Regions from separate parts of the Desulfosporosinus burensis genome, predicted to be linked through region 1. Evidence: riboswitches for the same ligand, from Rfam matches in the RefSeq annotation. Region 1 holds a riboswitch; each other region holds the start of a gene.
What was found. Region 1 has a riboswitch for cobalamin ahead of ACYQ3Q_RS23140 (X2-like carbohydrate binding domain-containing protein). Riboswitches for the same ligand answer to the same signal wherever they lie in the genome.
Positions count from the first base shown of each region.

Region 2: linked by a shared signal. The riboswitch ahead of ACYQ3Q_RS15820 (AIR synthase family protein) and the one ahead of ACYQ3Q_RS23140 (X2-like carbohydrate binding domain-containing protein) in region 1 are both predicted to bind cobalamin.
Region 3: linked by a shared signal. The riboswitch ahead of ACYQ3Q_RS11900 (cob(I)yrinic acid a,c-diamide adenosyltransferase) and the one ahead of ACYQ3Q_RS23140 (X2-like carbohydrate binding domain-containing protein) in region 1 are both predicted to bind cobalamin.

Region 1 covers NZ_BAAHYN010000015.1:81,523-91,751, forward strand. Annotated here, with positions in the region: gene ACYQ3Q_RS23125 (ABC transporter ATP-binding protein) at 1-1,492, opposite strand, end outside; gene ACYQ3Q_RS23130 (energy-coupling factor transporter transmembrane component T) at 1,474-2,352, opposite strand; gene ACYQ3Q_RS23135 (DUF4430 domain-containing protein) at 2,369-3,112, opposite strand; gene ACYQ3Q_RS23140 (X2-like carbohydrate binding domain-containing protein) at 3,380-7,684, opposite strand; cobalamin riboswitch at 7,844-8,028, opposite strand; cobalamin riboswitch at 8,366-8,553, opposite strand; gene ACYQ3Q_RS23145 (lipid II flippase Amj family protein) at 8,707-9,498, shown strand; gene ACYQ3Q_RS23150 (precorrin-6A/cobalt-precorrin-6A reductase) at 9,538-10,229, opposite strand, start outside.
Region 2 covers NZ_BAAHYN010000008.1:198,580-208,808, reverse strand. Annotated here, with positions in the region: gene ACYQ3Q_RS15830 (ABC transporter ATP-binding protein) at 1-453, opposite strand, end outside; gene ACYQ3Q_RS15825 (ECF transporter S component) at 524-1,039, opposite strand; gene ACYQ3Q_RS15820 (AIR synthase family protein) at 1,059-1,877, opposite strand; cobalamin riboswitch at 1,986-2,160, opposite strand; gene ACYQ3Q_RS15815 (IS4 family transposase) at 2,519-3,757, shown strand; gene ACYQ3Q_RS15810 (L-2-amino-thiazoline-4-carboxylic acid hydrolase) at 4,044-4,541, opposite strand; gene ACYQ3Q_RS15805 (hypothetical protein) at 4,563-4,772, opposite strand; gene ACYQ3Q_RS15800 (hypothetical protein) at 4,796-5,224, opposite strand; gene ACYQ3Q_RS15795 (oxidoreductase) at 5,250-7,061, opposite strand; gene ACYQ3Q_RS15790 (MaoC/PaaZ C-terminal domain-containing protein) at 7,535-7,825, opposite strand; gene ACYQ3Q_RS15785 (hypothetical protein) at 7,867-7,998, opposite strand; gene ACYQ3Q_RS15780 (methylmalonyl-CoA mutase family protein) at 8,251-8,637, opposite strand; gene ACYQ3Q_RS15775 (hypothetical protein) at 8,685-8,807, opposite strand; gene ACYQ3Q_RS15770 (CoA transferase) at 8,807-9,292, opposite strand; gene ACYQ3Q_RS15765 (DUF2680 domain-containing protein) at 9,549-10,022, opposite strand.
Region 3 covers NZ_BAAHYN010000006.1:90,037-100,265, forward strand. Annotated here, with positions in the region: partial or broken gene ACYQ3Q_RS11880 (sensor histidine kinase) at 1-220, opposite strand, end outside; gene ACYQ3Q_RS11885 (sigma 54-interacting transcriptional regulator) at 348-599, shown strand; partial or broken gene ACYQ3Q_RS11890 (winged helix-turn-helix domain-containing protein) at 675-782, shown strand; gene ACYQ3Q_RS11895 (sensor histidine kinase) at 818-2,212, shown strand; cobalamin riboswitch at 2,395-2,578, shown strand; gene ACYQ3Q_RS11900 (cob(I)yrinic acid a,c-diamide adenosyltransferase) at 2,851-3,141, shown strand; gene ACYQ3Q_RS11905 (cob(I)yrinic acid a,c-diamide adenosyltransferase) at 3,165-3,380, shown strand; partial or broken gene ACYQ3Q_RS11910 (energy-coupling factor ABC transporter permease) at 3,433-4,205, shown strand; gene ACYQ3Q_RS11915 (energy-coupling factor ABC transporter substrate-binding protein) at 4,202-4,489, shown strand; gene cbiQ (cobalt ECF transporter T component CbiQ) at 4,486-5,256, shown strand; gene ACYQ3Q_RS11925 (energy-coupling factor ABC transporter ATP-binding protein) at 5,262-6,113, shown strand; gene ACYQ3Q_RS11930 (precorrin-6A/cobalt-precorrin-6A reductase) at 6,365-7,105, shown strand; gene ACYQ3Q_RS11935 (helix-turn-helix domain-containing protein) at 7,480-8,250, shown strand; gene ACYQ3Q_RS11940 (FAD-binding and (Fe-S)-binding domain-containing protein) at 8,586-10,229, shown strand, end outside.

The DNA of each region.
Region 1 (10,229 bases):
ATTCGATATCATGAGTTACAATAACTATCGCAACATCTTGGCTACCTAACTTTTTCAAGATTTCACCTAATTCTTCCTTAGACTCTGCATCAAGCCCCTTTGTCGGCTCATCTAATAACACTATTTTGGGATCTAATAGTAATAACTTGGCGAGTGCCACTTTTTGCTGCTCTCCACCACTTAAATCATACGGATGCCGTTCAAAAAATTTAGTGATTCTCAATTCTATGGCAATCCTGTCAATTTCAGTGCTTAGAGTCTCCTTATCCAGTCTAAGCATCGTTGCCGCCTCTTCCAGATCCCCTAAGACGGTATCGCAAACAAATAAAGCCGTTGGATTTTGAGGTAAGAGAGCAAGATTGTTTCGATAAAGTTCTTTAGCTTGGAAAGCCTCTATTTTTTTACCATTAATGACAACCTTTCCTCTATACTGTTTTAGTAATCCTGAAATCACGCCTAGCATTGTCGTTTTACCGGTTCCGTTGCCACCTAACACACAGAGTATTTCCCCCGAGTAGGCCTTAAGCGAAAATCCCCGCAAAATGTCATTCCCTGCCTTTGAATACTTAAACCATATTTCTTCAGCTGCTATGACAGGCTTTTGCTTTTGCTTTTGAGCTCGATCATTCACTTGATCATCAAAGACTTTCTCAACCGGAATCATATATTCAGCGAGCCATTTTCTCCCGTCCCGCACGCTTAAAGGACAATGATTGCCCAACCTTATCTCGCTATAAATCCGAATTGCAGACGGCAATCCTTTAAACATAGTCTGTTTATGATGACTATTGGCTAATAGTTTGGCTGTTTGCTCTGGTGTATCAAAACAAACGATTACTCCTTTTTCCATGACTACAATTCTATCGGCCATAAGGAATACTTCTTCAAGTCTATGTTCTGTTAAAATGACGGTAACTGCTAATTCTCTATTTATTTTGGCGATCGTTGCTAAAAAATCTTGAGCCGCAATGGGATCGAGCTGAGCCGTTGGTTCGTCCAAGATTAACAGCTTTGGTTGCATGGCCATCACCGAGGCTAAATTCAAGAGTTGTTTTTGTCCGCCGGACAATTCATCAACGGATTTTCTAAACCAGCCATCGATGCCAAAGAAGCTGGCCATTTCTGCCACCTTACGACGAATTTCGGACGTACTTAGCCCTAAATTTTCAAGACCAAACGCCAATTCATGCCAAACGGTATCTGTCACCAGCTGAGTTTCGGGATTCTGCATCACAAATCCAATTTCAGAGGCTGCCCTTCTTTGATCTAATTTCTCAATATCTACCCCTCTATAATATACCGTCCCTGTCTTACTGCCATGCGGTGTGATCTCACGCTTCATATGCCGCAAAAGGGTGCTCTTACCACAGCCTGACTCGCCACATACTAAAATAAGCTCGCCTTCCTTAATCTCTAAAGTTACACTTTCCAGGGCTTTTTCCTGGGTATTAGGATAGGAAAAGCTCAAGTTTTCTATTTGTAAGCACGCCATTTGCAGCTCTCCCTTACTTCGATAATAATCGGTAAAAACGCTAATACAGCAAATACTATATATAGGACAATAGCCTGGGGTGATAAATTCAAAGGCCTGATTGACGGATAAAATTGCATTGTCCCATATCCTGAAAAATACCCCGCAAAGCATATGCCCGCTAGTACGCTAATCAAGCCTAATACCAAGCCATCCCGCTTATCAAATTTGAAGAGTGAAAATGTCGTTCTATTTTTTAGTCCATACCCTCTAGCCTTCATTGAATCTGCCGTTTCAATCGCATCCTCCATTGACCAGCTCAGCAGTATGGATATGACTCTCATTCCTTTTTTTACTCTCTCGCTTAGACTTCCTGTCCTTTGATCCAACCCTATTGTATGTTGAGCATTAGATATAGTTTTCAGTTGATATTTCAACTTGGAAATCATGCGAAGGGTCATTGTAATCAGCAGGGCTACCGCCGGAGTCAGCTTGGCAAACAAATATAAAAATTTATCCGATGTAATGACTTTACTGTAACAAGAGAACCAGGCCAGAATGGCGATCAACGACGACGCTGAACATATTCCATACAGCATAGCTTCTAAGGTAATGGGATTGTCCATGAAGAAAAACAACGTTGTTCTTCCTCGATGATTAAATAAAGGATTGCTAACTGCGATTAATAAGAACATGGGGAGGTAAACTAAGAAACTTAACTTCACGCCCCTTCCCCCATTCAAAATAAAAGAAAAAATAAGGGCTGAAATGAAGGTTACCCCCAAAAAAACCGGGTGCATAAAAAGCATCGTAAATGCTACCATTACTGCAAAAAATACAAAGCTTACTGCTGGATGAAACGCTGAGAATGCTCTGTTCAATGTTTCACTCTCCCGATCACTTCTGTCCTAAATCTTTGCCCATATTACAGGTATAATTCCATTCAATGGTGTCCCCATTTTTAAGCTTAGTTTGGTTACACCCATAGTTCGCATATAATTTGTTGACACAATACATCCATCCGCTTAAAGGTCCGCCGTCAAGCTCATAAAGATTATTAATCCCTTTAATATAAGCTGTTCCATTGGAACCTTCATACTGCATCTGAATATTATTTTCGCGAACAACAATCTTCAATACATCAAACACAGTTTCTCCCTCTTTAAGCTCTACTTTTGTGGGAGGCAAAATAACTCCATTAGCAGGAACGACATCTTTAAAGTTTTCCTGCTTGTCGAGACCTTTAGCAGCTGCAGTAGAACAGTTGATGACAATAGTTACTGCTGGCTTGTCTGTATTTTCAGGTTGTATTGGAATCGGCACTTGAATGGTCGGCGTTTGCGCAGAAGGATTAGCTTTAATAGTCGTCGTGGGTTCCACAGTGGTTTTGGGGGTATTTTCTTGAGTTTGGGCGCTATCTATTGTTTTAGGCAGCTCTGCTTTAATGGGTTGTTCAACTTGGGATTTACTGCTACCTGATGAATCATTTTTGTTTTCTGACCCAAGAGAAGTATTGCTTGATACCTTATTCACGCTGTCCTTAGGCAACCCTGATGCAGCTTGCTTATCTACGCCACACCCCGTTAAAAGAAGAGCCACTACTAACAGAAACATGGCAAGAAACGATGCTAGCTTTTTCAAATTATAATCCTTCCCTCACACATCTTCTTATATATGAGGGTCCATATGGATCATGATCATAGCTTATCTAATCGTTAACGGACCCTCATATATTACGCACTCTATTACTCCTGTCCTAAATCGTTACCCCTACCACAGCAGGTTTAGCTTCCAGCAAATGATATAACATTCAGAGTCACTGATGCATTCTTCTAAGCTCCTAGCGTTCAAATGAGCATGATTCTATTCTCCGGTATTATCAAAAGAAGCCGAAACCGCCAGAGTTTTCTAGGGACGAAAATCATATAAGGACGTCTTTCCATCCTTTAATCTAACATAAGAGGCTAAGGCCAGCAGGGCTTGCTCGGAAGCAGTGTTATCCGAATTCCCCGTTAATAGATGTTTAAAACCACCGTCCGCGGATCTAAATTGAAGCAAGGCACTCAATAGTGTGTTTCTATTTTTAATGAACATTGAGTTGGTATCCATATTGATCCCTAGCGACGACAAAGCAATCATTGTTTGACTAACGCTTTCACTACTGGCGGTGCCCCCAGATTTAAATCCTCCCTCCGAATCCTGCAGTGCGCTTAAACAAGCTAACGCCTTATTCACCACAGCCTGCACTTCCGGATGGCTGTCTGAATAGTAAGGGGCTAAAGCCTGAAGAGCCATCGCCGTAATATCCGGATCACTATCACCCGTTCCGTCCAGAGAAAATCCTCCATCAGGCAATTGCTTGTTCAGAATGATTTTTAATAATTTTTCTGGCGTCCATTGAGCAGTCGAAGGTAAATTATAAGCACCGCTGTTCAGAGCAAGCAGGGCAAAAATCGGCCCATTGATACCCTGAGCTTCAATATCAGGATAATTGGCGATCTCAGCAATCAAGTCCTTGCCACCGAAATTGCGGGGATCTCCTTTGGCTGCTTCTACTGCCAGGCATATTCTGGCCAGGTTGGTCACTTTCCGTTTGACGGAGTTCCAATCTTGGCCAATGTACTTCTCGTTTTCCGCCAGATAAGAGGACAAGCCGTCGTAGAGGTCCAGCCGACCCAGTCCGACAGTGGGCCAATTATAGACCGTGGGATCAATAATTTCACCTGAAACAGCTTGTGTAAAGGCCGCTTGGATATAAGCCTTTTCCCAGACTGCCAAACCACTGATAGTTTCATTCACCTGCTGGCGGGTTGTAGCTCCTTCCTGAGGCTGAACTAAATTAGGAACTAGCGTACGCAATTTGTTTTCTTGATCTGCGCTGATAATCCCTGTTCCTCCCACAATGATCAGATCGGAGGTTGTTCCTTTGTGGGCGGTTAGGAAACTTGAAGCGGCTTCTGGTATGGTATTATCAACCATAATAACCGGTGAGAAAGAATGCGCAGCCAAATTCCCCGCGGTTAAGGCATCGGCAAAATTTAGACCTGTCACTACATAAACCCGGTCCGTATTAAGACTTAACCCCTGGGCTATGGCCGTTGCAGTCGCATAACGATCACTTCCAGCGTAGCGTACCACTCCCGGTAAACGCTGAGTGATAGTTTCCGGGATGACGTAACTTCCTCCCACCACAATGGTGGAACTAACTTTTTGCGCAGTCAGTGCTTGAACTGTGGGATCTGGGAGAACCGTTCGTTCCGTGAAGAGAATCGGGATTCCCTTGTTGGCAGCATAACTGGATACAGCGAGAGCATCCGCATAACTATTTTCACCACCATTAGCAATGATGGCCTTCCCTGTTGTACCCAAGGCAGTGGCAAGCAGAGCTGCCGTGCTATAACGGTCCAGCCCACCGTAGCGCAACACATTGTCCGCTCCGTAGACTTTTTCCATTTCAGCTTGGATAGCCTGGGAAATGACAGTTGTCCCTCCGATTAAGGTAATTTTTTTCGGTGCCATTTTTTGTATTTCTTCCAGTGTTGACGGAGTAAGAGTGTCTGCCTCCGTTAACAGGATGGGAGCATTAAGCTTAAAAGCTAAGGGAACGGCAGCCAGGGCATCGGAAAACGCATAGGCATTAACCAAAACCACATTGTCTGCTCCAGCTTTCCAGCCCTGTGTCGCTACCACATTGGCTGTTTGGAAGCGGTCGAGGCCGGCTAGGCGCTGAGGTACGCTCGAAACATCTGCCATGACAGCATACGTGGAAAAGTGATAAGTAGGCACGGATAGGGTCTTGGTGATCGGGTCAAAAACGCCGCCCAATTTAACCCAATCGTTTTTGGCCGTATTCCACCAATAGATGGCCAGTTGTTGGGTAGTGACCCCGGTGGGAAGATCTCCTGCAGCGATCGGGAAACTAATTTCAACGGGCGCATTAAACTGAACAGGCTCTTCCTGGACCGCACCTTTGGAACTTTCAAGGCCAAACTGACGCTGGTATTTAAGAGGATTGAGTACTGTGGCACCTGTGTCGGCCTTAGGTGGAGTCGTCACCTTACCTATCTCGACGGTAAATTTAACCGGAGTGCTCTGATTATTTAACGCTCCTGGCGGCACAGTCAGCTGAATTCCGTCTGTTGCCTTCAGAACCACCTGCTCGGTAGCTGTCGGACTTACAGTGGGAGTGTTGTCTGGGAGTCTAGCCCCGGCCTGTTGCTGGGCCGTGACATTAGTTAAGACTGCCAATGCGTCCTGATTAGTTTGGCCGTTTGATCCAGTTGAGCCAACCGGATTAGTGACCGCTGGTTGTGATGGAATTGGGCTAACGCTGGTAGCCGTTCCTGCACCGCTGTTATCCGTAGCACCTATGTCTTTGCCCATATTGGTTGTATACCGCCAAACCACTACGTCACCGTTTGTTAAAGTAATTGCCGCTGCACTTACACTCGGATAAGCACCATTTACTGAATACATCCAACCGCTGGAAGGACCATCAGTACCTGCGTTAATCCCATTAATCCCGCTGACATAAGCACCTGACCCAGTAACAGCCGCCTGGCCGAGCTTCCTTATCAGAACGGAATAAGCCGTATCACCATTTTCCAATGGCACTGTTGTCGACGAGAGAATACTTTGTCCGTTCTTTCCGGCAACGGTCAAAGTAATACTACTTTGGACAGTCGGCTGCGAAGAAGTTCCGCTGCCTGACTGCGTAGAATCGGAAACCGTGATCTGTAAAGTCTGAGGATTACCAACACTGAAGAGAAAATTCAGAGTGGTTGTTCCTGTTGCCTGTTGGGCTAAGTAGCCTTTAGCAATGGTTACAGTACTACTGTCGGTCGCTACCGTATAATCGCTCCCTGCCGTCAGCGCAGTCCCACCATTGGTTATACTGGTTAAAGTATGTCCGTTAAGCGTCATTGTTATTGGCACATCGACTTGCTTAGCAGTATTTTTGTCAAAAACAGCCGTCACAGGCGTTATGGTACTGTTATTGTTTCCCTGGGGACTGCTTTCTTGCAGCCTCTGCCAGACTGATTTTTGGGCAAATAGATCCCCCAATGCAATCAGGGACTGATAAGTTGCCATAGCATCGGTTTTTCCTGGATTATAAGGAGAGTAAAACGACCCGTCGCCTAACTGAAAACTGAGCAGGTCATCCAGCATGGTTTTCCCGTTCTTTTTCCAGCCATCCGATAAAGGATCTTCACCGACAGCCACCAACCCTGAAATTACCGTAGCTACACTGTTGGGATTATCTGTTCCCCAGGAAGCAAATCCACCTGTATCCTGCTGTATACTCTTCAAATAAGCTTTGGCGTTATTGATTGCAGTTTGAACACCAGCTACCGTTTGATGGTTAGCCAGAGCCAGCAAGGCCATCCCTGTTTGATCAGGATCACTAGTGTTGTAGTCTGTTGAGTAAAAAAAAGCTCCGTCCGAATTTTGATATGTCAATAAATTTGATACCGCTTTGTCTTGATCATACTGTGTTTTCGCAGCATCCAGAGCAACCATAGCCCAGATTTGGTCGCTTGAAGTTAGACCGAAGGAACCTGGGAATGCACCTGTGCTGCTGTTCTGTGTCGCCTTCAGTTTTGACAAGAGGTTACCGTTTAGAGTATTGCTCGGATCCTCTCCCTTGGCCAGTGTTCCCAGAATATTTCCGGCAAGACTAGTTTCTTTGCTGCTGTCCCAAATAGTTCCTATACTTTCCTCGGCACCCCAGAGTCCTACCGTATCCCACCAGGAAGTGGCTTTACTTGAATTGCTTTGATAATAGGTAAGTATTTTTGTTAAACTGGTTGAATAAGCCGGTGTAGAGTCAGAAACAGTTATCTGCAAAGCCTGAGGATTGCCGGCACTGAAGATAAAATTCAGTGTTGTTGTTCCTATCGCCTGTTGGGCCAAGTATCCTTTACCAATGGTAATACTGCTGCCGGTCGTTACTGTATAGTCGTTCCCTACCGTCAGCGGAGTTCCACCATTGGTTATACTGTTTAAATTATTTCCGTTAAGAGTCGTCGTTATTTGCACATCGGTTTGATGAGCAGAATTCTTGTCAAAAACAGCTGTCACAGGCGTTATAGTGCTGTTCTGATCTAATGCCGCATAAGCCGGTTTAGCCAAAGGAATTTGCATAACCAACATGGAAAGCATCATTACAACTATCAACAGCCATGAATATAATTTTCGAAAATCTCTTTTCATCTCTATTTATCCCCCTCTACATGCCTATAGCTAAAATATCTCCTCGTTGCTTTAGAAATTAAGAAGCCTCTCAACCGATCGGTCAAGAGGCTAAAAATACTGATAATCATCTATTGATGCCAGCATTTTTAACACCTCCCCCTATCGCTCGTAGAGTAGTTGGTGTCTAAAATACAGGCAGGTCTTCTGACTCTGGATCATCAATGTTTCGCGCCTTCCCAGACTATGCCAGTGGCCTTCACGAAACATTTCCCCATCACAGCGGCGGGATCGTGCAGGAATTGCACCTGCTTCCTTTTTATCCGAAGCACTCATGCTCCGATACCTGAATTTTTCATAAATTAATTTACTTAATCTCCTATGAGCTAGTCCATTGGTTTTCCGTCGGGATAATTCTTCGAGTTCGTCTTCAATATCTATAAACTTCACAAGCCACTGAATCCTCTTCTCTTTTTCCAAATTATACTTCCCCAAGATTTCTCCTCGCGCATCAAGCAACGCTTGCCTGTGCTCTTCCATCTCCTGATTCTTCTCTCGATATCTCACCAGTCAGGCCTCCTTCAAGGAAACAAAAAAAGCCTCTACAGAATACCTGTAAAGGGATATAGTGACTCCGCTAGCCGGATAATATACGCTGACTTCCCGACATAAACGACACCTCCCCTATCTTCCGTAGGTTCCTGTGTTGATCCGCAATGAGCAGGTTTCCTGGCTTTAGTTCATCATTACCCCACGTCTTCCCAGATAAAATCCAGTGACACTTTGTGAGGCAACTCCCTATTACAGTGGCGAGACCGCGTCAGATTTTAACTGACTTCCCTTTTAAATTCTTTTCCTTAGAAAAAATCACTCATTACCTAATATTTAATTGTCCTCATTATAACCTTAATTCTAAATTCTTGTAAACCCTGTCAGTACATAAATTTACAATTATTAGCACTGATTGTCAAACTAACTGATGTATTCACTGGGTATTTCTATCCCCTATCTGACATAGTCATATCAAGGATGGGGGTGGGTTGGTGCAGTTCAATATTTACCAATTATTTGTTTCAACATTTATAATTCATATAATCGATACGTTTGCCTACTCTGTGCGGCTTAATTCTGTTAAAAGTCGGCAATTCGCCTTATCAAATACCCTCTTTAACTTATTCTATCTAATCTCTCTTACAGCACATACATTGCAAGCTCCTTTGTTTGGAGGTTTGATGGATAGTTCCATTAATCAAACTATCGACCCTCTTCCTGCCATACGCAAGATCATTTGGGTAGCGACGGTAGGAACTTTTTTTGGCATAGTATTAACTCCCACTTTTTTAAATTTTTTTTCCGGAGCTGTAAAAAATCTTGAACGGTCTGGGTCTGTACCATTTGTTGTAATGGACGCTTTGAAATTTCGCAGTATCCGTAGATTTATTGAGAATGTTACTTTACCTTCAAAAAAGATGGTAAATAATCTGCCGTTTAAGAGAATACCTATTCAATTAATAGCTCTCAATTCTCTTGTCACCGGAATCTACACCATAGGGGTGATGTCAGCTTATTATGCTGCTTTACTTGTTGATGCTCAGCATCGCTTAGCGGCTTCAGCTTCGGCAGGAGTAATTAACAGTGCAGCAAATATTATATTTATGCTCTTTGTTGACCCTAAATCTTCTATCATTACTGATCAGGCTTTAAAGGGGAATCGTCCCTATGAAGATGTCAAAGCGCTTGTCGTTATGTTGATGAGCGCCAAGCTAATAGGAACCCTAATGGGACAATTGTTCCTTATCCCAGTGGCCCATGTCATTGCAAATATTTATAAGTGATAGTGTGCGACTGAAAGCCTTGATACAGACGGATTAATGTCATCTACATTTTGTACTATTCGTATCCACCCAATCCAGTAATTCCTGGACATTATTTACAATTAAACCATTATTCGTCTTGGTTCTTTTCACGAGGACTGTCTCTATCCCCAATTCTAAGGCTGCTGAGATCTTCGTATCTGTCCCACCGGCAGACCCACTATCTCTGGTTAATAAAATATCTGCTCCATAGAATTTAAATAGCGCCTTGTTGATCTCTTTAGAAAATTGCCCTTGCATAGCTACGATATCCCTAGGCGAAATGCCCATCATTTGGCATTTTTGGACTAAGCGCCCTTCTGGAAGTACCCTAACAACTAAACGAGCAGAGCGAGCAAAGGTGCTTTGCACAATGCTTTCCAGTTGGTGGCTGCCCGTCGTCACGAAAATCGTTACTATTCGTTTTTTTGCTTCATGAATTGCACCGGCTCGCAATTCTAACTGAAGCAGAGCTTCCTCCCACGTACAAACTGGATATATTAATAAGCTGTCTGGAATGACAGTCTCTGGTCTTTCTAACCTAAGATAAGGAATGCCCTGTTGCTCAGACCATTGGCGTAAAGAGGCCAACTTTACACTGCTGGAAGGATGGCTGGCATCAAGAATTAAGGAAGGAGTCTGCAAAAATACCTTGCCCTTCCAAGTAAGTATTCGTTTAAACTCAATCCCCCTATGTTGAAGACACTCACTGA
Region 2 (10,229 bases), on a different contig from region 1:
GAGTTCTTCAGATAAACGTTGCTTATATCCTCTTAAGCGGACTTTTTCTAAGCTTTGATCGACCCTCAGATTAATCTCATCGAAGGGAACTAAAAAATTGCGAGGGCCAAATGCGGTGTCCTCCTCAACCGTTCGACCAATAATTTGGGTCTCTGGATCCTGTAGGACAAGCCCAAGAACTTTGGACATCGACTGAACTGCAGTTTTCCCTACATTTTTGCCTGCTATGCTCACCTGTCCTGTTAATTTTCCTTCCAGCAGCTGGGGAATTAGACCGTTTAGACATAAACTCAAGGTTGTTTTTCCCGCCCCTGTGGATCCCATTAAGACAATAAATTTTCCTTTTTCCACGGTCAAGCTTATGTTTTTCAAACTAAGTTCTTGGGCGTTCGGATAACAATAAGAAATATTATGGAGTTCGATAGCATTTTCAACGGGTTTTACGGTTTCCACGATTTCTACGGTTCTTACAGCTTCTGCAGCTTCTGCAGCATCTACAGTCTCCACGGTTTCACCTCATCACCTAAATGAGTCGACTTCCCTTAATTGCTTTGTAGGCTACTGCCGAAATAATCACGTTGAGAGCTGCCCCGACGACGAGAAAAGGCATCAAGCCCATTACCCCTCCCATACCCATCAACGGCAGCATGGCAAAAGATGATACAACCCCATTCAGGATAATTCCGACGATAACAGCCGGAATCAAACCGAGCTTTTCATTCACCCAGCGATAGGCCACAGCCCATAAGGCCATTTGTAAAGCAATATATAAATGGATCGGAATCGTCATAGGAAATCCGATCACCGCTGCCGTCAGCAAATGCCCAAAAGCAATGACAATCGCCCCCGTAAGTCCTCCAAAGGCCAGTGCAGCGAAAAATCCGGGTGCCGAATCCATACCGATAGTTCCGACCGGACTTGGGATCTTAATCAGTGATCCCACAGCACTTAAAGCAATAAAAATGGCCATAATCGATAGTCTTTTGACACTCCAAGCGGAGAGTTTTATGTCCTGTTGTTCTGTTTCTAAATTATTCATAAACAATTCCTCCTTAAATTTAGTACAATGTACCGATTTTCGTTAAAGGTAATAAAGGAAACTTTGATGAAAGGACATGATCAAACGTCCTTGATGATGTAGATGATGTAGATGATAGAGATGTCGGAAATGATAGTGGTGTTAGTGATGATTGTGATAATAAAGCGGAAGAAGAAAATATAAGACAGGTCGAAGGTCCAGCAGATTTATCCAAGTCGAGAGGACAAGTTGAATCAACGTGCAATCGCTTGTTTATCGTGGAGGCAAGTAGTTCGGCTTCCAAACGTATCCCTCTTGACCCTACAGAAATGATGTCATGAATACTTGAGATCTCTAAGAGGAACTGCAGAGCTTTGACTTGGACAATTTCTGGATCCTCTGGATTATTGAGCTCTGATCCAACTTTAGGCAAGCCTAAACAATAGACGTCATCTCCTGATTGGGCTGTTCCAATACGCAACTTGTTTTTCTCAGCCACCCCGATCACACTAATTCCGAGACCGGTTTGCTGAGTCGTCATGTTTTTTTCTGTGCTGATCGCCATGGGTAGAGTTTCTAATCCTGCAGCTTCTAGTTCATCGTTCACCCCCTTTATTATTTCATCTCCTGTCGGGTACGGCTCATTAGAAATCGCCACCGTCATTAATTTTGGCACAGCCCCTGTGGAAAGGACTTCTAACAAAGCGACTCTTGTCGTTAACCTTCCTGTAATAGACCAGGGAACCTGATATGTATCTAATTCCTTCATACCAATGGCACCACAGGAATCACAGGAAGCCACTAAATATTGTGCCTTGTTTAACGAAACAACCTCAACATCTCGACCCTGGTATCCCAATCGTTTCACCCCATTCTCTAAAAAGTCAAATAAAAAAGTTCATAGTCAATTTTCTTCTCAACTCAAGGTTGGAAAGAAGATTGACCATGAACTTTACCTTAATCCATGTTCTTAAATACGTTACAGGCAGGTCTCCTGACTCAGAATCATCAACGTTATACGCCTTCCCGGTTTCCCAGTGGCAATGCATAAGTCTCCTCTTTACAGTGGTGGGTCCGTCCGGGATTTTCACCCAGTTCCCTATTCTCCCTCATTCAAGGGCACCAGTAACAAACGAATATTTAGTTATCTGTATTTTAATGCAAGATGCCTAAGATTACAAGATTAAATTCTAGCTTTTTTTTAGTTTTTGCTCGATTACATATTCATTATTAGATCTGTAATCGTCAAAGATTTAATAACGCGCTTCTTAGGCTTTGTAATGGCAGATGCTTAGAGAAATACTTTGGTTAATATTTTGAATCAGTAGCGTTGCATAAAGCTTTTACGCAAAAGTCAAATTCTATGTTACAAAGAAAACCAACGGAAAATGGCGTAAACTGCAGATATCCCTGATTATTCCTGTCAAAACCATAAAAAAAGCCTTATAATTAGAGTTAGGGTAGTTCTTGCCCAAATCTCTAATCATAAGGAGATAAAAAATGCAAGGCAAGAATACTACAAAATCCACATTTATGCAACTGTTTCAACCGGTTTTTTCTAAAAATATTTGGACTAAAATTCATCAAGAAGTTCCAGACCTTGATAAGCGAGTCCAAAAACTTAAAACAAACCAACTCGCGTTACTTATCAGTAATGCTCAACTCCAAGAATTTAAAGCTTTACGAAAAATCAGTGCCAGTGTTCAAAGTAATGACTTCAGTCGTACCATTGGCTTAGAAAGCATTAGTCATAGTCAAATTTCACGAAGACTTAGAACTCTTCCTGTTAGAGTCTCGGAAATGCTTTTTAAAAACCTATTAAACGAAGTAGCTCAGAAAAAAGGGTTCGGACTGATCCAGCAACGCCTTGGAAACCTGTTCATGATTGATGCATCTACGATAAGCTTGTGCCTTTCTAAGTATCCTTGGGCTGTGTTTAGAAAAACCAAGGCCGGAATCAAAATGCATCTGCGACTAAGTTTCGACGGAATGGCTGTCCCTGACGCAGTGATTATTACTCCGGCAAAGACGGCAGACAAGAAGAAACTGGATGAACTGATTGTCAAAGATACTGACGCCCTTAATATTTTTGACCGGGGTTACGTGGATTACAAACTATTTGATGACTACTGTGAAAAGGGTATTCGATTTGTAACTCGCCTTAAAGAGAATGCTGTGGTTGAGTTTCTTGGACAACGAAACGTTGAAGAAGATGGTCCAATTGAAGAAGACGTTGATGTTATTCTTGGAACGAACAGCCGAAAAATGAAGCATAAACTTCGTGTCATTACCATTGATGATTCGGTCAACGAACCCTTTTCCATCGTCACGAATGACTTTAATCGAAGTGCCGAGGAATTTGGTGAGATTTACCGGTATCGCTGGCAAATAGAGCTGTTCTTTAAGTGGCTGAAACAACACGCTCAGATCAAACATTTTTACGGCACAAGTGAGACATCAGTTATTAACCAGTTACTTTTAGCACTCATGACTTATTGCGCACTCGTTCTTCTAAAACTTGAAATCGAGGATAAAAGAGACTTACTGAATTTGCAAAGAAGCGTTATCTCTTGTTTATTTGAAAGCTATGATTCGTTTCTAGAAAAGCTTCGGCGAAAATGGGGAAACGGTTCTCGGAGAATCAACTATGATCGTATTTACAAAATGACAGAGCATCAGATTATGAATGAAGAGACGGATTGGCTCAATGATTTAACCTACGATCCCGTTATCCCCTAAAGTTATATTATGTAAAAATGTGGAAAAGAACTACCTTCTATGTCAACGCTCCTTTGGCCTATGGGAGGAAAAACCACATGGATGTATACACCAATAATGGTATATTAAGTAATTATAGAGAAAGCATTTTCTTTATTGACATGACTCGATCTAGTTTGATGCAACGCTACTGATTTTGAATATACTTAATTAGTCAATTCACTGTATACTACGTAAAATCACTTAAGATATATAAGGAAAAGCTGGCTGATCTAATAATCACACCAGCTTTCATCCCTCCGACTAATTATCCATTATTCTTTCTAGAGTAGCGTCGGGTACAGGTGCTTTCACCAGAAGCCAAACAGCTATCTGTTCGGACAGTGAAATCCTGTGAGATTACCTTGAGCGCCGTCTCAAACCACTTGTCACACCCTGCTTGACATTGTCCCGGTGCTCCGTAATCCTTGTAAGAACCTACCCACGGACAGCTATCATGGATGAGGAGAACGTCATTTCCTTCTTTAACCGATTTAGCTCTTTCACCCATGACCAGACTAGCTCGCACAAAGGCATTGACTATTTGTTCTAGGTCCGCAGTATCTCGTCCTCGCTTGAGATAACTTTCCGCAGTTCCCTCTCCAACTGATTCCCAAAAGCGATCTACTAAGGCGACGGTTTCCTCTGCTCCAAATTTTTCCTCCAGAACCATTCTCCAGCGATGGAAAAAATCATGGGAAATGAAAATCATGGAACGCCAATCTCTTTCCAGCTTCTTGATAACATCAGCATTTACTTCTGACAAGCTTACTCCTCCTTAGGCGATTTAAGGTTTAATGCCTCTTTCGGCATAAAACAATTCCAAAGCTGCCTGATATTCCGCAATTTCTTCCTCCGAAACTACCTGGCCACACTCATAGCAACTATTCGTTAAACGGTCATACCAACGGCAACTACACTCACTACAGCCGAGTTCCGGGGCCCCACTTGGATTTAAAAAAATCATTTCTACCACTGCTCCTTCAAGCCTACTCAAAACTCTCCCAGACAGTTTCAAGGTTAACGACAAGCCCCCAGAATTGGAATCCCTAAAACCTCTACTAACTCTTCATAGCCTAAGTTTAGTAGTTCATTCTTGTTTTTCATGACATAATAGAGGATATTGCCCTGGCGAATCTGTTCTCTCATTTCATGAAAGGGATTATCTTGTGCTTTACTCTGCAGGGACTCTAGGGCTGCATCATCAGCTATCATCAATAGGTCTACACTGGCATTCTGAAAACCTGTAAAGGATTGGTAATCAACTATCATTTTATCGGCTTGCCTTCGCCAGATCAACATGGTTCCAACGGGGGATTCAAACTCTTTTTTGGGCAATATCCCTAAGCTGGCTCCTGGTAGCATATCGGTAAAGATCTCCTGCCTGCGGTCAAGTATGGCTTGCCAGCTTTCAGCATCTAAAAACGTTTCGTAGACTGTTGATACCACGATAGCTCACCCCCGTATCTCTCATCTAAATCCGTACGCCTAAACGATATCCCTCATGAATAGCCTGTAAGAGTCCCCTGGGAACTAAGGCATCACCAATCCCGTGTAACTCATCAACCATAAATTCAAACTCTTGGAACAACTCTTGATTTGGCTTTCTGGGTGAGGCAACAATCACCGTATCTGCCTCGACAAAAATCTCTTCCCCTTTGTCATTGACGACGGTTACTCCACCTGCTCCGATTTTTATCGGTTTACAAAGAGTTAAGGTCCTTATTTTCAGTTGGTCTATCCAAGAGGAATGCCGCCATTTCCAAGTGGGGATGACATCGCCGGCAATGCGTTTTTCCTTTTCCACAATGGTGACTTCTTTACCCTCCTGAGTAAGGCCTTCCGCCAAGGTCAAACCAATCTTGCCGCCCCCTAATACGACCACCTTTTGCCCCACTTTAACCTTTCCTCTAGCAACATCGGCAGCCATTACTAATACCCCTTCTTGTTCCGGTACCGGGATGGCACTCATATCAACTCCAGCTCCCACGGCAAGCACTGCGACATCATATTGATGAAGAACACTTCTCATAAGCTTGGGGTTTACATCGGTATTGAGGTTGACCTTGATTCCTAACTTATCGAGCATGGTTTTATAATAGGATATTTGGCTTTGGAGGTCCTCTTTATTGGCAATGTCATAGGCTGCATAGCCTACAAGACCACCGCCGATGCTGTCACTCTTATCATAAATTGTAACATCATGCCCTCGCTTAGTTGCGGTTATTGCGCACTCAATCCCTGCTGGCCCTGCTCCGACAACCATAATCTTCTTTTTAACCACAGCCGGAGTAATATGGTATTCCGGTTCAACTTCATGGCCTAAGGCAGGATTATTGGTACAGAGATAAGGTAGATCTCTAAATAGTCGGGCTAGACAATTCATACAGCCTAAGCAATGTTTTGCCTCATCCAGGCGATCCTCTGCTGCTTTATGCAAAAGTTCCGGCTCTGCAAGCATTGGCCGACAAACTTCCCAATAGTCGAATTCGCCATCGGCAATGTTCTGATTGGCCATCACTGGATTAGGTAACCGTACCCCGAAGGTTATGGGTATATTCGGTAAAAGTTTTTTGGCCCTGATGGCTAGACGGTTCCAGTGACCGGGAGGAACATCCCGCCCGATGGAAGATTCCGGTGCTTCTTGCCAACCGACGGTTACACTGATCATATCTACTCCGGCATCTCCGGCCATCTTCATGAGTTCAAAACATTCATCCTCTGTGTTGCCACCATGCGCGTCCATAAGTTCGGCCCCATTGAGGCGGACGATTAATGGATGATCATCCCCTTGGGCTTCTTTGATAGCGTAGATCAGTTCCCGCATGAAACGACCCCTGTTTTCTACTGAACCACCGTATTCATCCGTCCTGCGGTTAGTGAACTTGGAATTAAAGTTCGCTAATAGATAACCCATAAAACTAGTGATTTCTGTGCCGTCAAAACCAGCCTTAATCGCCCGTTTAGCTGCTTCTGCATGTTGGGTTACCATGGCTTTAATTTGTTCTTTAGTTACTTCCCGGGGCTGACGGAAATGGGGTAGGGTTTGAGGTACTACCGAGGGTTGGACACAATAACCTAGGTCAATTCCCCCATACCTGCCAGCATGCAAAATCTGCTGAATGGCCACTGCCTCGTTATCATGGATATAACCTGCAATTTGTTCAAATTGGGGCAAAAACTTATCATCGAACAAAGCGATCTGGCGAAAATACGATTTCCCTTCCCCTAAGGGATCTGGATAGGCACCTTGGTTCGTAATAATTCCACAACCCGTTCCCGCAATAACTTTATCTCGGGCGAGTTCCCTTGGAGTAATAACACCATCACGGGTGTTGTAATTGGAGACTCAACAAGCTCCGTACTTAACTCTGTTTTTCGTGGTGTATTTGCCGATCTTCCCAGGTTGAAATAAATAACTTAACTTTTCTTCGCCAGGCTTTTTCATAAAATCGCACCCCCATTATAATTGTTGTTTATTCACTTTTCAGACTTCTTTGAACAGTATTTAATGCAAATATCATGCCAACTCAAGAGTCGCTGAAACAATGAGTTCTCTATAACATCTGGTGCGAAAATGCGACGCTAACTTGTCTTTTAGAGCCGAGGGCACTACATTCTTCGCAAGCGCACCGGCTGTTGCATTAATACAACAGCCGGTGTGATTATGCGACAACTGGACTGTTCAATAATTTTCTCTTACAATGCAAAAATTGACCCTTTAAGCTCCCACTTGACTAAGATTCATGTATCGGCCTTTCAAAATAGTACAAATGGTATCTCCAAAACGTACCGCCCCCAAAAACGGGTGGTCATTTCAATCACAGCAATCGACGTTCCTTCAAAAATCCCGAGTTGATTAGCCAATCCAGTAGCGATCGCTTGGATTAGGACTCCATGGGCAATTCGTCCACCGAACTTGGTATTGGCCTTAACCCATTCTTCATCCGTATGCAAAGGATTATAGTCTCCGGAAAGCCCGGTAAAGCTAACGACATCGGCCTTGGTAATTGTACGTGAGGCGATATAAAACTCAACGCCTACCTTCATCTGGTCAAAGCTTAACTACCAATCTGTCTTGACTGAGCTCTTCAAGGACGAAGCGACCCCAGCCAATCTGGCAACCCAAGAGTTTCTGGCCGAATTAAGAGATAACGTACACCGTTAAACGTTATAGCGCCTGTATCACTATCCCAGGCCAGTTGGTCAAGAATACTAGCCATTCTTAATCCACTCCAATTTGACCCACCCAGCCCTCTGGGTATCCTCCATATATTTGCTTAGCATTCAGCAAACTAACCTTACCACATCTTGTTTAATCATTTCGTGGTCACGTTCCCTAGAGTTTCCGTATCCAATACCGCCAGGCAAGCGTGCATTTACAACATCGTTGAGCTTCAACTTACTCAAACAACCGGTTTGCTAATTTGGGTACGAATGAACTGAGCCGCTCTGGAGGTCATTCTCAAACAAACTCAACACTTTCTCACTCCAGAAATAGGATCTCCGCCATATGAACCACCTAGGGGATCCGCAGTGTCTGCTACTCCTGACTCATCAGCTACAATTTGTAGGGTCCGTAAGGCGGTTAAGGTTGCCTTCTCTGAGGGGATGGCATGCCCTTCATCCTTGGTATTGACAGTCAAGGCCTGCCCTCCTCCTAGAACGATAGCCAGAGTTTCAATGGTGCCACGCACAATATTGTTCTCAGGTTGTTGAACGGTATAAGTACTGCCGCTTGTACCAGCAAAGAACAACATCTTCCAGGATTTTGGGTCCATAGCCGCATAGTGTTCGCGCAACAATTTAGCCCAAATCCGCCGAGCAGCTCTAAATTTAGCGACTTCTTCAAATAAATTCATATGGGCGGAGAAGTTAAAACTAATCCGGGAAGCAAAATCATCAATCTTTAACCCTCTGCAGCGGTCACAGGCAAATTGGTACCGAGAGATATATAATCCTCATTGTTGATTTGCCGAGCTAGAAACACGGCAGCAGTTTCCTTGGCTGTAGCCTGCATTTTCACAAGCATTAGACCCCCTCTCCCAAGCTAAATAATCTGTCTAACCCCACTATACCTAAGTAATCAGTGTGTCCCCCAGGGTTATCAAGATATTTAGTCACAAAGTCCTCAAATAATCCAGGCTGCCCTTTAACACAGGCCTTAGCCACCCGCACATATTCCTTAAGAAATTCGGCGTCGACCCGATAATGGTTTTGAGAAGCCATAGGATGAGCGCCATAGGGTGCCAGAACCACAGCATCCACAAATTCACAGGTTAAGGAAGTATTTTCCGAGTGGCGTCTGATCTCTTCTGAAGAGACAATCCTTTCCACTTGGACAATAACCTTCTTGCCGGCCTGGGCTAGAAGCTGATCGACAAAGGTCGCTCCCAGATGTTGTACATTGCCGTAACAATCGGCTTGGCTGGCGTGAAGTAAGACTACATCCATTTCCAAGGGCGGAACCGCGAATAAAGGTGGCCCACCGAAAGGGTCCTCGACATAGCGTAAGATTGGATTCAGGCTTGGTATGGAGGACCACTATTTATAATTTGGCGCCAGCCTCATAGATTGCTTTACGTACAAAGTGCCAAAAATACGTCTGCTTGGCTAATGTTATCATTCTCACCTCACTTAAGAAACCTAATCCCAACAACCCTTCAAGCCGTCGGGTGCCTTAATTTTACCGAGTAGCTATCTAAATATTAGGACATTAAATTAGGCTCAGCGTGAAAATTACGCTGAGCCTTTAACATATTACTTAGTTATTCTAAGCAGCGCCTCTGCCCATTCCACCCCTTGAGCCTCCTCCATTACGTTGCCCCATACCTTGGCCATTTCCCAGACCCATTCCTTGACCTTGACCAAATCCTGCTCCCATGCTCTTTCCTATGGCTGCGCTTCCTGTTCCGTCACAAGTCGCTTGATTCGTCACTATTGCGTTGTAAATTGCATCTGCTTGTTCTTGAGTGAGGTTACCATCGGTGACCCTTTGGTCAAGGATTGCTTTCTTTTGCTCAAGAATCTCAGCTTTGAACTCATCTAACTTGCCAGCTTCTTTGGCTATTGATCCATAAGTTATCCCTGTTGCTCTTTGTGCGGTAACTTGTTCGACTGTTTGACCTGTTAAACTTGCTGTGATTTCTGCTGGAGTCTGACCTGTTAATGCTGCGAAGGCGGTTCCTGTCACCCCTAAGATTCCTACGATAGTGGCGACTGCGATGTAAGATTTAAAGTTTTTCATTTGTTAATACACTCCTTTATGTTTGTTTCTTTGATCGAATTATAGTAAAAGTGTAAGTCATAAGTATGTCAAAAGTTTGAAACAATTATGTCATTATGTTTCAAGTTCAAATTTATCCGTCAACAGCAAAATAAATGAATCTAACTTTCCACAATAAAAATCCCCTCACTAGGAGGGGTATAGGAAAAAAGGAGGTGTAGAAATGAA
Region 3 (10,229 bases), on a different contig from region 1:
CGCGAACCAGCGCTAGACCAATTCCAGTTCCCCCTGTCTCACGAGTGCGGGATTTGTCTGCACGGTAAAAACGCTCAAATATTAAAGGAAGATCGTCTTCAGAGATGCCCATCCCGGTATTTCTAATTCTAATTTGACAATAATCGGGTGTTTGTGCAAGGGCGACGTTAATTTGACCGCCTGGGTTAGAGTACCGATAGGCATTATGCACCAGATTATATCCCCCCGCACTTGGATTAAACTTGTAGCCGATACCGTAAACCGTCAAAATAAGTTGCGGGTCGCTAGGAGTCGTTTCAAGCTTTTGTGAGGCTTAAAGAGCAGTATCCAGATTAAATGATTATTTGATGAAACCTTTTGATATTGAAGAACTGCTTATCACGGTCTTTAAGGCCTTTGAAGTAGAAAGACTACGTGAGCAGGTAGACTATCTTAAAGGGGAGGTCCAAAGTAATGGCTGGCAAATGGTTGTGGACAGTGAAGCAATGCAAAAGGTTAGGCACTTAGTGGAGCGAGTCGCTCTCACGCCAGCTACGGTACTTATTCAAGGGGAATCGGGTACGGGGAAGGAATTGGTAGCCAATGCGATACAACCTTAAGAAAAAATTGTGAAGACATTGAGCTAGTTCCTTTCAGTATAAATTTTGAAATATATCTGATTGTTCTTAGGTTGCACCCACATCAATCGCTTAAGATCTAAGCTTGAAAATCAGCTTGGTTATGAGGACTTTATCCAAACGGTTAGAGGGGTGGGTTACAAATTCGAATTAAGTGGTCAATAAGAAATAGCTTAGTAAACAAGCTTTGGTTGGCAATTGTGCTTATAGTACTAGGGGTTTTTCTATTTTTAGTAGTGATACAAGCACAACAGATTAAATCTGTCATCTATGATCAACACGCCCAGCTTTTCATCAATGAGGCGGAAGAGGTCGTCTTAATTTTTAATAAGTATGAAGATACAGAGAGCATCGCTATCGACAAAAGGTTGGAGATCTTAGCTAAGGTATTAAGTGCTAAAACTGCAATCCTGGATACAGATGGAAACATCTTGTATGGTCAACCGGCCAATGATCAGTCGCCGAGCAATTTGCTTTTAGAGCCTGGTTTTAAAGAGAGAGTCCTCGGTGGTGAAAATGTTGTATTCTCCGGTAAGATCAGGGGAATCAGTGAAGAGATGTTTCTTGTGGCTGTTCCTTTAAAAAAGGATAAGCAGATTATTGGGTTGGTGGTTATTTTCAGTCCTCTAGAAAGCATGAAGCATCATGTTAACAACATTTGGGGAATTGCTCTGATAGGAACGTTGATCGGGATCTTTTTAGCGACCGTGTTAAGTATGCTTGTATCCCGAAAGATGATAAGGCCCCTTGAAAAAATGGAAGAAACTGCACGCCGTATTGCAGAAGGTGAGTTTGGCAGGCAAATTGAGGTTACCTCCGATGATGAAGTAGGGCGGCTTGCGCGCTCGTTTAATCGCATGTCAAGTCAGCTTAGCGAAAAAATTGAGGCTATCGAGAGAATTGATCGTTTAAGGCAGGAACTACTATCTGATGTTTCACATGAGTTGCGCACGCCCTTAACGGTTATCCAGGGCTTTTCGGAGGCAGTGTTGGATGGGCTAGTTAAGTCAAAGGAACAGGAGCAACTCTATCTGAATAACATTATTGACGAATCCCAGCGTCTCAGACGCCTAGTCGATGAGTTACTCGACTTAAAAGGAATGGAAGCCACTAAAACCTTTGATGAAATGGAATATGTAATCATGAATAAACTTGTTCAAATTACCGTTGAGCGCTTAAAACATATGGCCAATTCTAAAGAAATTAATTTAACGCTAATTGCGCCAGAGCAAACTATTATCGTACGGGGAAACATTGATCGCCTTAAACAGGTTCTTACGAATTTATTGGACAATGCTATTAACCATTCAGAAGTGGGTGGTGAAGTAAGTGTAACGTTGGGTATGAAGAATAGGCATGCTTTTATAGCCGTAAAAAATGCCGGACTTGGCATTCCCCGGGAAGAACTGTCAAATATTTGGGAAAGGTTTTACAAGGTCGATAAATCTAGATCGAGGCGTGGAACCGGCACGGGCTTAGGACTTTCTATTGTTAAAAAAATAATTGAAATGCATGACGGAAAAGTATCAGTTGAAAGTGAACCCGATCATGGAGCAGTTTTCACCATTTACTTGCCAGCTGCTGAACAAGCATAATTTAAGTTTAACTCAACGATGTTATAAACAAAAAGAAAGGGTTGTGGAAGAAAGCCTCGATCAAGTTATTGCAGATGTTCAAAAGAACACTAATCCCAATGCAAAATCTGGGGCTGCCGTGGTGATGGATGTAAATTCACGACACTTGACGATGTATCGCTTTTGTGATACATTTAATTTGCAAATTTAATAGATGAGCAAGGGATTTTTCTTAACCGAAAAATCATAACAGGGAAGCCGGTTTAAATCCGGCGCGGTCCCGCCACTGTAAAGGGGAGTTTGTGCCACATCCACTGAGGAAACTTGGGAAGGAGGCACTAAACGAGGAACCTGAGCCAGGAGACCTGATTGCTCATATGCTTTACTCACGATGGATGGGTGGCAGGAATTATTTAATTCAGCCCTTCATGTTTTGGAGGGCTTTATATATTTTTATGGGTACAAATTTGGTTTCCCGAGGGAAACTGACCTAAGGGTAAAAGTCTTGTTCAAGCGGGATCTGCTTTCAAAAATGCGAATGCGACTTGAAAGCGGAAGAGAACGCGCCGTCCGAGACAACCGATTCATTGCTGTCTTTATGATTAGTGATGTGAGGTTGTCTCTTTATTTTTTTAGTGAGAGTGGAGGGAGAAATAAGCATGCAACAAGGGCTCATCCATATTTATACTGGTGCAGGGAAAGGGAAGACGACAGCGGCAGTCGGGTTGGGAATCAGGGCGTATGGGCAGGGACTTAAGGTCCTCATGGTTCAATTTTTAAAGGGATGGGCCACGGGAGAAATGAAAGTCATCGCTAGTTTAGGACCGTGCTTTCAGCTCTTTCAATACAAAGAGAATGACAAATTCACTTGGGGAATGGCAGATGAAGAAATGGAAGGAATAAAAGGAGAAATGCGGATTGGACTAAACCTACTATTGAGGCTGTCCTGAGCGGTGAATGGGATTTGATTATCATGGACGAGATTATGGCCGCTGTGAATAGCGGGTTTCTGCCTCTGGAGGAAGTAGTCGAGATAGTTAAGATCAAGCCGCAAAAATTGGAACTCGTTCTGACAGGGCGAGATGCCCCATCAAAGCTGATCGAGTTAGCTGATTACGTCTCGGAAATAACTGCCCGCAAGCATCCCCTGGAAAAAGGTATAATGGCGCGAGAGGGAATAGAGTATTAGGTTGTCTCTTTATATTTAATGAAAGAGGTCGATGATGATACGTATCTTCATAATGATAAAACAGATCAGTTTATTAATAGCCTACGTTTTGGCTATCTATATCGTCTTTCCTGATAATGCTTATGGCATGCATATCATGGAAGGATTCTTACCTTTCAATTGGGCCGCCTTCTGGTGGCTGGCCATGATTCCGTTTGTTATCGCTGGAGTACGTTCCATTAAGAAAACAGTAACACTCCACCCCAGTTTAAAAATGTTGCTCGGTATGGCCGGAGCTTTTGCGTTTGTTTTGTCAGCTTTGAAAATTCTGTCCGTAACGGGTAGTTGTTCGCACCCGACAGGAGTAGGTCTAGGTACCATACTATTCGGACCTACTGCGATGACCGTCTTGGGAATGATTGTCTTAATCTTTCAGGCACTTCTACTCGCTCATGGCGGAATAACGACCCTAGGGGCAAACACGTTTTCTATGGGAATTGTTGGCCCTTTTGTCTCTTACGGTATTTATAAAGGCTCCAAGAAACTGAAACTCCCCTATGGCTATCTGTGTTCATGTCAGCTACAATAGGTGATCTGATGACTTACATTACAACATCCTTCCAACTGGGGCTAGCATTTCCCGCAGCTTCGGGCGGAGTAATGGCTTCCGTACTAAAATTCATGAGCATTTTTGCGTTCACTCAAGTCCCCTTAGCCATAAGCGAAGGTATCCTCACCGTTATGGTCATTAATATCCTTAGTGCTTACAATCAAAAAGAGTTGGGATTTTTAGGCGTATTTACTGGGAAAGAATTACCCACCAGAAAACAGGGGGTGAAGGCATGAAACTGATGACTAAGAATGGGCTTTTACTAGTTCTGGTTGTTGTACTGTCTTTTGCTCCGCTTTTTATAGCGCGCGATGCGAAATTTGCCGGAGCTGATGATAAAGCATCAACAGCGATCAGTACGTTCAACCCCAATTATCAACCTTGGTTTAAACCCTTGTGGGAACCACCGAGCGGAGAAGTTGCATCGTTCTTGTTTGCCTTGCAGGCCGCGCTGGGAAGCGGTTTCGTCTTTTATTATATCGGGTATTCGAAAGGAAATAGAAAGAGAGATCAGACGTGATTGACATAGATAGTTACGCCTATAGCAATAATCTAAAAGCCGTTCACCCTTCGGAAAAGTCTCTTTTTGCCATGATGACCATGGTAATGTGTCTAACGGCTCCCACGGTCATTACCCCTCTGATTGTCTTAGCTTTAATGGCCGCGGGGATAGTCATCAAAGCAGGCATCCCCGCCCAAGTTTTTGTCAAGCTGATGCTTGTTCCGCTTTCGTTTCTCCTGATCAGCGTTTTAACGATTGCTTTTTCAGTCTCGTCCAATCCTTCGGGATTTTGGCTAGCTCAAACCATGTATGGTCTAACAGTAGGTATACACTACCCAGATCTGATCACAGCAGTTCATCTCTTTCTTAGATCGCTCGGAGCAGTTTCTTGTCTTTACTTTCTGGCCCTAACCACTCCAATGACGGAGCTCATTACCGTACTCAATAAAATGAGGGTTCCTGTGATTATCACCGAATTGATGGTGCTCATTTATCGTTTTATCTTTGTCTTTATGGAAACAGCCACCACGATTCGTCGGGCCCAGCTTTCTCGTTCAGGCTATGTCTCTATGAAAAGTTCTTATCGTTCGTTGAGTCGGCTCTTTTCAGCTCTGTTAGGGAAAGTTTTTGTGAAATCCCAAGAACTTTACAATGCCCTGGCTGCGCGGTGTTACTCTGGAGAGATTAAGGTACTTACCGAGAAACGTCCTGTTAGCCCCAAAAATTATCTTATTATCACTGGATTGGAGATTCCTTTAATCTTATTGAATTTATTTTGGAGGTAATACGTTTGTCAGAACTCATACTTGAAGCCGTTGATTTGGATTATTCTTATCCAGATGGCACAAAGGCATTGCGAAATATGAATTTGCATGTTCAAAAGGGAGAAAAACTAGCCATTCTGGGATCGAACGGAGCTGGAAAATCCACTTTATTTATGCAATTTAACGGGATTTATCGTCCTAATTCAGGTTCTATAAAGTACCAAGGACAAGATATTTCCTATAAAAACAAGGCCCTGATCGAATTACGCAAGAAGGTGGGAATTGTCTTTCAAGATCCGGATAGTCAGTTGTTTTCTGCTAGTGTGTATCAGGATATCTCGTTTGGTCCTCTCAATCTGGGACTTGCGGAAGAAGAAGTGAAAGAGAGAGTTAAACAAGCCCTGACAGATACGGAAACCACAGACCTTGAAGACAAGCCAACTCATTTATTAAGTTACGGTCAGAAAAAGCGTGTTTCTATCGCGGGCGTTCTGGCGATGGAACCAGAGGTAATTATTTTTGATGAACCAACCGCCGGGCTGGATCCTCGTCACTCCCAGGAGTTCATGCAGCTTCTGGAAAGGTTGAGTATTGAGGGTAAAATGATTATCCTATCGACTCATGATGTCGATTTAGCCTATTCCTGGTCCAACAGGTTAGTTATTATGTCTAGTGGAGAAATCATTGCTCAAGGAGCACCTGGTGAACTATTCCTGCGTCCTGAACTTATTGAACGTGCTGATTTGGCCCTTCCTTGGCTGATAGAAATGCATTGTGGGTTGGTGGAAAAAGGTTGGTTACCGCCCTCTACTCCTTTGCCGAAAACAAGGGAAGATTTGTTGAGGAGCATTCCGGCAAAGAACGATACATTGGATTAAACTTGACAAGAGGAAATAAAAATGAAGAACAGAACTATACACATGGCCATTCTGATAATGAAATACCAAAAAATGGCGATCACTCCCATACTCATGAACACGAATTTATAATTCATGTACACCAACGTACTCCCGACATTTACCATAGACATGTACATTGAAATATACAAAGTTGTCTTATATCCCATACACATGAGGATTGTCTATTAGAGTTACACTTGTTGTAATAAAGGCTATGGAGGCTAACAAAAATGATCATACTTTTAGGAGAAACGGCGGCGGCGCGTGAGATTAGTAAATGCCTCGATAGTAGAGGGCTGGAGTTTATGCGTTTGCAAACCTGGACAGAAAAGACCTGTTTGAAGGTGCCTTCATTAATCCTTGATGCCAGCCCTCCTTCCAGCAGTGCAAAGTTGGCCCCTTTACGCCAATGGTGTGAGCAACAGGGCATTCCTTATCTTAGGCTTGAAAGACCAGAGACTGTCATTCCAGACAGCTTATTAATATATCCTGTTTGTACTTGGGAGGAAGCTTTGCTCCAGTTAGAACAGCGAGTCGGTGCAATGCATAAAGCGAAAGGACGAATAGTGACGATTTTCGTGACGACGGGAAGCCACCAAATGGAGAGCATCGTACAAGCTACCTTTGCTCGCTATGCTCGTTTAGTTGTTAGGGTTCTTCCAGAAGGACGCTTAGTCCAAAAATGTCAAGATATGGGCATTTCGCCAAGGGATATAGTAGCAATGCAAGGGCAATTTTCGAAAGACATCAACAAGGCGCTATTTAAATTCTATGGAGCAGATATTCTATTAACCAGAGATAGTGGGTCTGCCGGTGGGACAGATACGAAAATCTCGGCAGCCTTAGAGTTGGGGATCGAGACAGTCCTTGTGAAAAGAAGCAAGACGAAAGCTGGTTTGACTGTGAATAATGTTAAAGAATTACTGGATTGGGTGGATACAAATAACTCGAAATGGATTCCTAACGCCTAAGGTTCAAACGTCGGAGGATTTTTAGGCTATGGATAATGATACTCCTTGGTGTAATCCCTGCCATTCCTCATGAGGTTACCCAAGGCTTGGACTGCAAGTCCTGTCATGAAAGCGGGGCCAATGGTGCAAAGATATCAAAGCATCTAGACCGGCCAAACTGTACCAGCTGTCATAAAATCAAGCAGTAAGTTAAGACTGATAGGCCTTCCACCGAAGAGGGATAAGAGCAAATAGTGGTACGGCCCTATCACTGATCGTGATAGGGCTATACACGTTTATTTGATTTATGCTATATTAAATGAGATATTCTTTTTAAGGGGCCAATTAATTATCACGAAAAAGGTTTATTCTGATTAAAATAAGGCGGATGAAATATGGCTTTGGGAACAACGATCCGGGATTTTCGCAAACAAAGAGGGTTCACACTTCAAGTGCTTTCAGATCAGTTGGGAGTCTCTTGTTCGTTTTTGAGTGCAGTTGAGCGAGGGGTAAAGAAACCATCGGTAGCAATGGTTAAGAAACTTTCCGACGTCCTAAATATTTCTCCCACCTATCTTTTTGGGATTAGTACGGAAAAGGTCTGCGGTGAAAAAATAAGCTTTATTCGCAGGGGACGAAGCTTAACGATTGAAGAACTCAGTGAACTTTCGGGAATTTCGCCAGAGCGCATTCAGGCCTATGAAGAGGGGATCGAGGAACCTGACTTAGAGACGTTAGATCGTTTGGGTGAGGCCTTGAGTGTCACAGTGCGATATTTTTTGGAGAAATCGGCAGATGCGCTTTCGATGGGGGAACGTGTGCGTCGTGAACGGGAAAAACAAGGGCTTACTGGAGTTGCTTTGGCAGATCGAGCTGAAATAACTCCTGCAATGGTTAGTCAGATTGAGAATAATCAGGCCGAGCCATCCTTAGATACATTGGAAAATGTAGCTAAGGCTTTAGGAGTATCGGTTTGTTATTTTCTCTTAGAACAAGAAGATGTGGATAACCTAGTCGCCTCGTTAAATACCGATGTTTTGTCTCTCTTGGGAGATCCAAGGGTACAATCAGTCCTTCGGGCAGTTAGGGATTTGGGAGCAGGAGATTTAAAATTTATTCTTAATTTTATTCAGTTCTATAAACGGAATCGATCACTTTTGGATTAAGCACTTTCTCTAATCCGCTCAAGCAACATGAGAATTTATTTCCTCTTGAGTTCCTAACTCGGGAGGTCTATTTTTTTGTATGAGGGCAGAGAAAACATAAATTTATTTAATTAGCGGGAAGGAATCAAAGAAATGATGTCGAAGTAGTTAGCGATGTTAAAAATAAGTTCATTTAATTTGAACTAATGGTTCAAAAATAGGGTGTTAAAGGAAGGGGTAGATTGGTGGAAATAAGCACACATTGAGGATTGCTTATTATTTTTTTAAACATTTATTAAGTATTTGTGTAAAATATTTAATCTGGTGAAGCGGTAAATTGAAAGGAGCACAATAAAATGAAACAAAACCTAACAATGGTTCAAATGTCCAAAATTCAGGAGATATTTAGTGATCGAGTGCGCTTTAATAGAGTTGAAAGAGTGGTTTACTCGCATGATATGGGGATCATGCCTGAACAAATTCGGGCAATGATTGGATGTACTCCGGATGGCGTTGTTCAACCCACAAGTGTGGGTGAAGTTATAGCGTTTGCCAAACTCGCTAAGGAAGAAAAAATTCCCGTTGTACCCAGAGGTGCAGGAACTGCAGGGTTTGGAGGCAGTGTTCCGGTAAAGGCCGGAATTGTTGTGGACTTCGTCAGAATGAACAAGATCCTAGATATTAATACGGAAAACATGACGGCTACGGTTGAACCTGGCGTAATCTGGAGCAATTTGGAGAAGGAGTTAAGCAATCGCGGATTAACATTGCGGTCGTTTCCCTCGAGTTCAAACAGTTCGACAGTTGCTGGTTGGGTTGCTCAGGGAGGGAGCGGGTATGGCAGTTATGAATTTGGTGACTGTCTTCAGAATATCGTTTCGTTGGAGATGGTGTTACCCAATGGCCAATTAAACACGTTTGTTGGCGAGGATTTGTTCCAGGTTTACAGTTTATGCGGTATCACGGGATTGATTGTGAGCGTTACAGTTCGGGCACGGGAAAAAGATGAAGAGAGTGTGATCCTCTCGGCATTTCCGAACATGCAAAGCGCTTCTGGATTCTTGAAAGCCCTCTCGGAGAAAAATGTGCAGCTCTGGAACGTCGGCCTATCCACACCAGCTTATGTTTCCCTCAAACAAAAGGCCCTTGAACATTATGTCTTACCAGAAGACCAGTATTTGGTCACTATGGTTTTCCCAAAACCCCGTCGGTCTACTGTAGAGAACCCGATTCGGGAGCTCACAACAAAGTATAGTGGAAAAGTCATGCGCGAGAAATTAGCCGTTGAGGAATGGGATGATAAGTTTTATCCCATGCGTTTTAAAAAGCTTGGCCCGACCTTAGTCGCCAGTGAGGTAGTCATTCCAATTACAGAAGTTGCTGCCTTTGTCGAAGAAGTCGAACGTAAATTCAAAGGGGAATTTGCCCTTGAGGGAACAATGGTTGGGCATGACCAAATATCGATATTGGGTTTTATGCTTTCAGACGAACGAAAGCTTGGTTTTCCGCTGGCTTACGCTTGTGCCTTGGATGTTATGGATAGTGGTGAAAAACATGGGGGTAAAGTCTTTAGCGTCGGGATGTACTTTACCGATCGCGCCAAAACATTCTATGGTGAAGAGCTCCTAAAAAATATTTGGAACTTTAAACAATTTGTCGACCCCGAGGGGAACATGAATCCTGGCAAGATAATTCCTATCTCAATGGATAAACAATCCCCAACAAAGATGCTTTCCGCGGCCATGAAAGTTGCGAATGCTGGGAGTGGCCTGATTGGGCTTGCCGGGCGTTTACTCATGAAGTGGCAAGGGAATGATTTTACCTCACCGCTCGATGACGAGCTGACGGATGACACGTTCGCTTGCGCGCAATGCGGCTATTGTCGCAATGTTTGTACGGTATTTGATGCTATTCCCTGGGAAAGTAACTCTCCACGTGGCAAATACTTTATTCTTAACCAACATATCAAGGGTAAACTTCCGATGGACGACGAAGTTGGA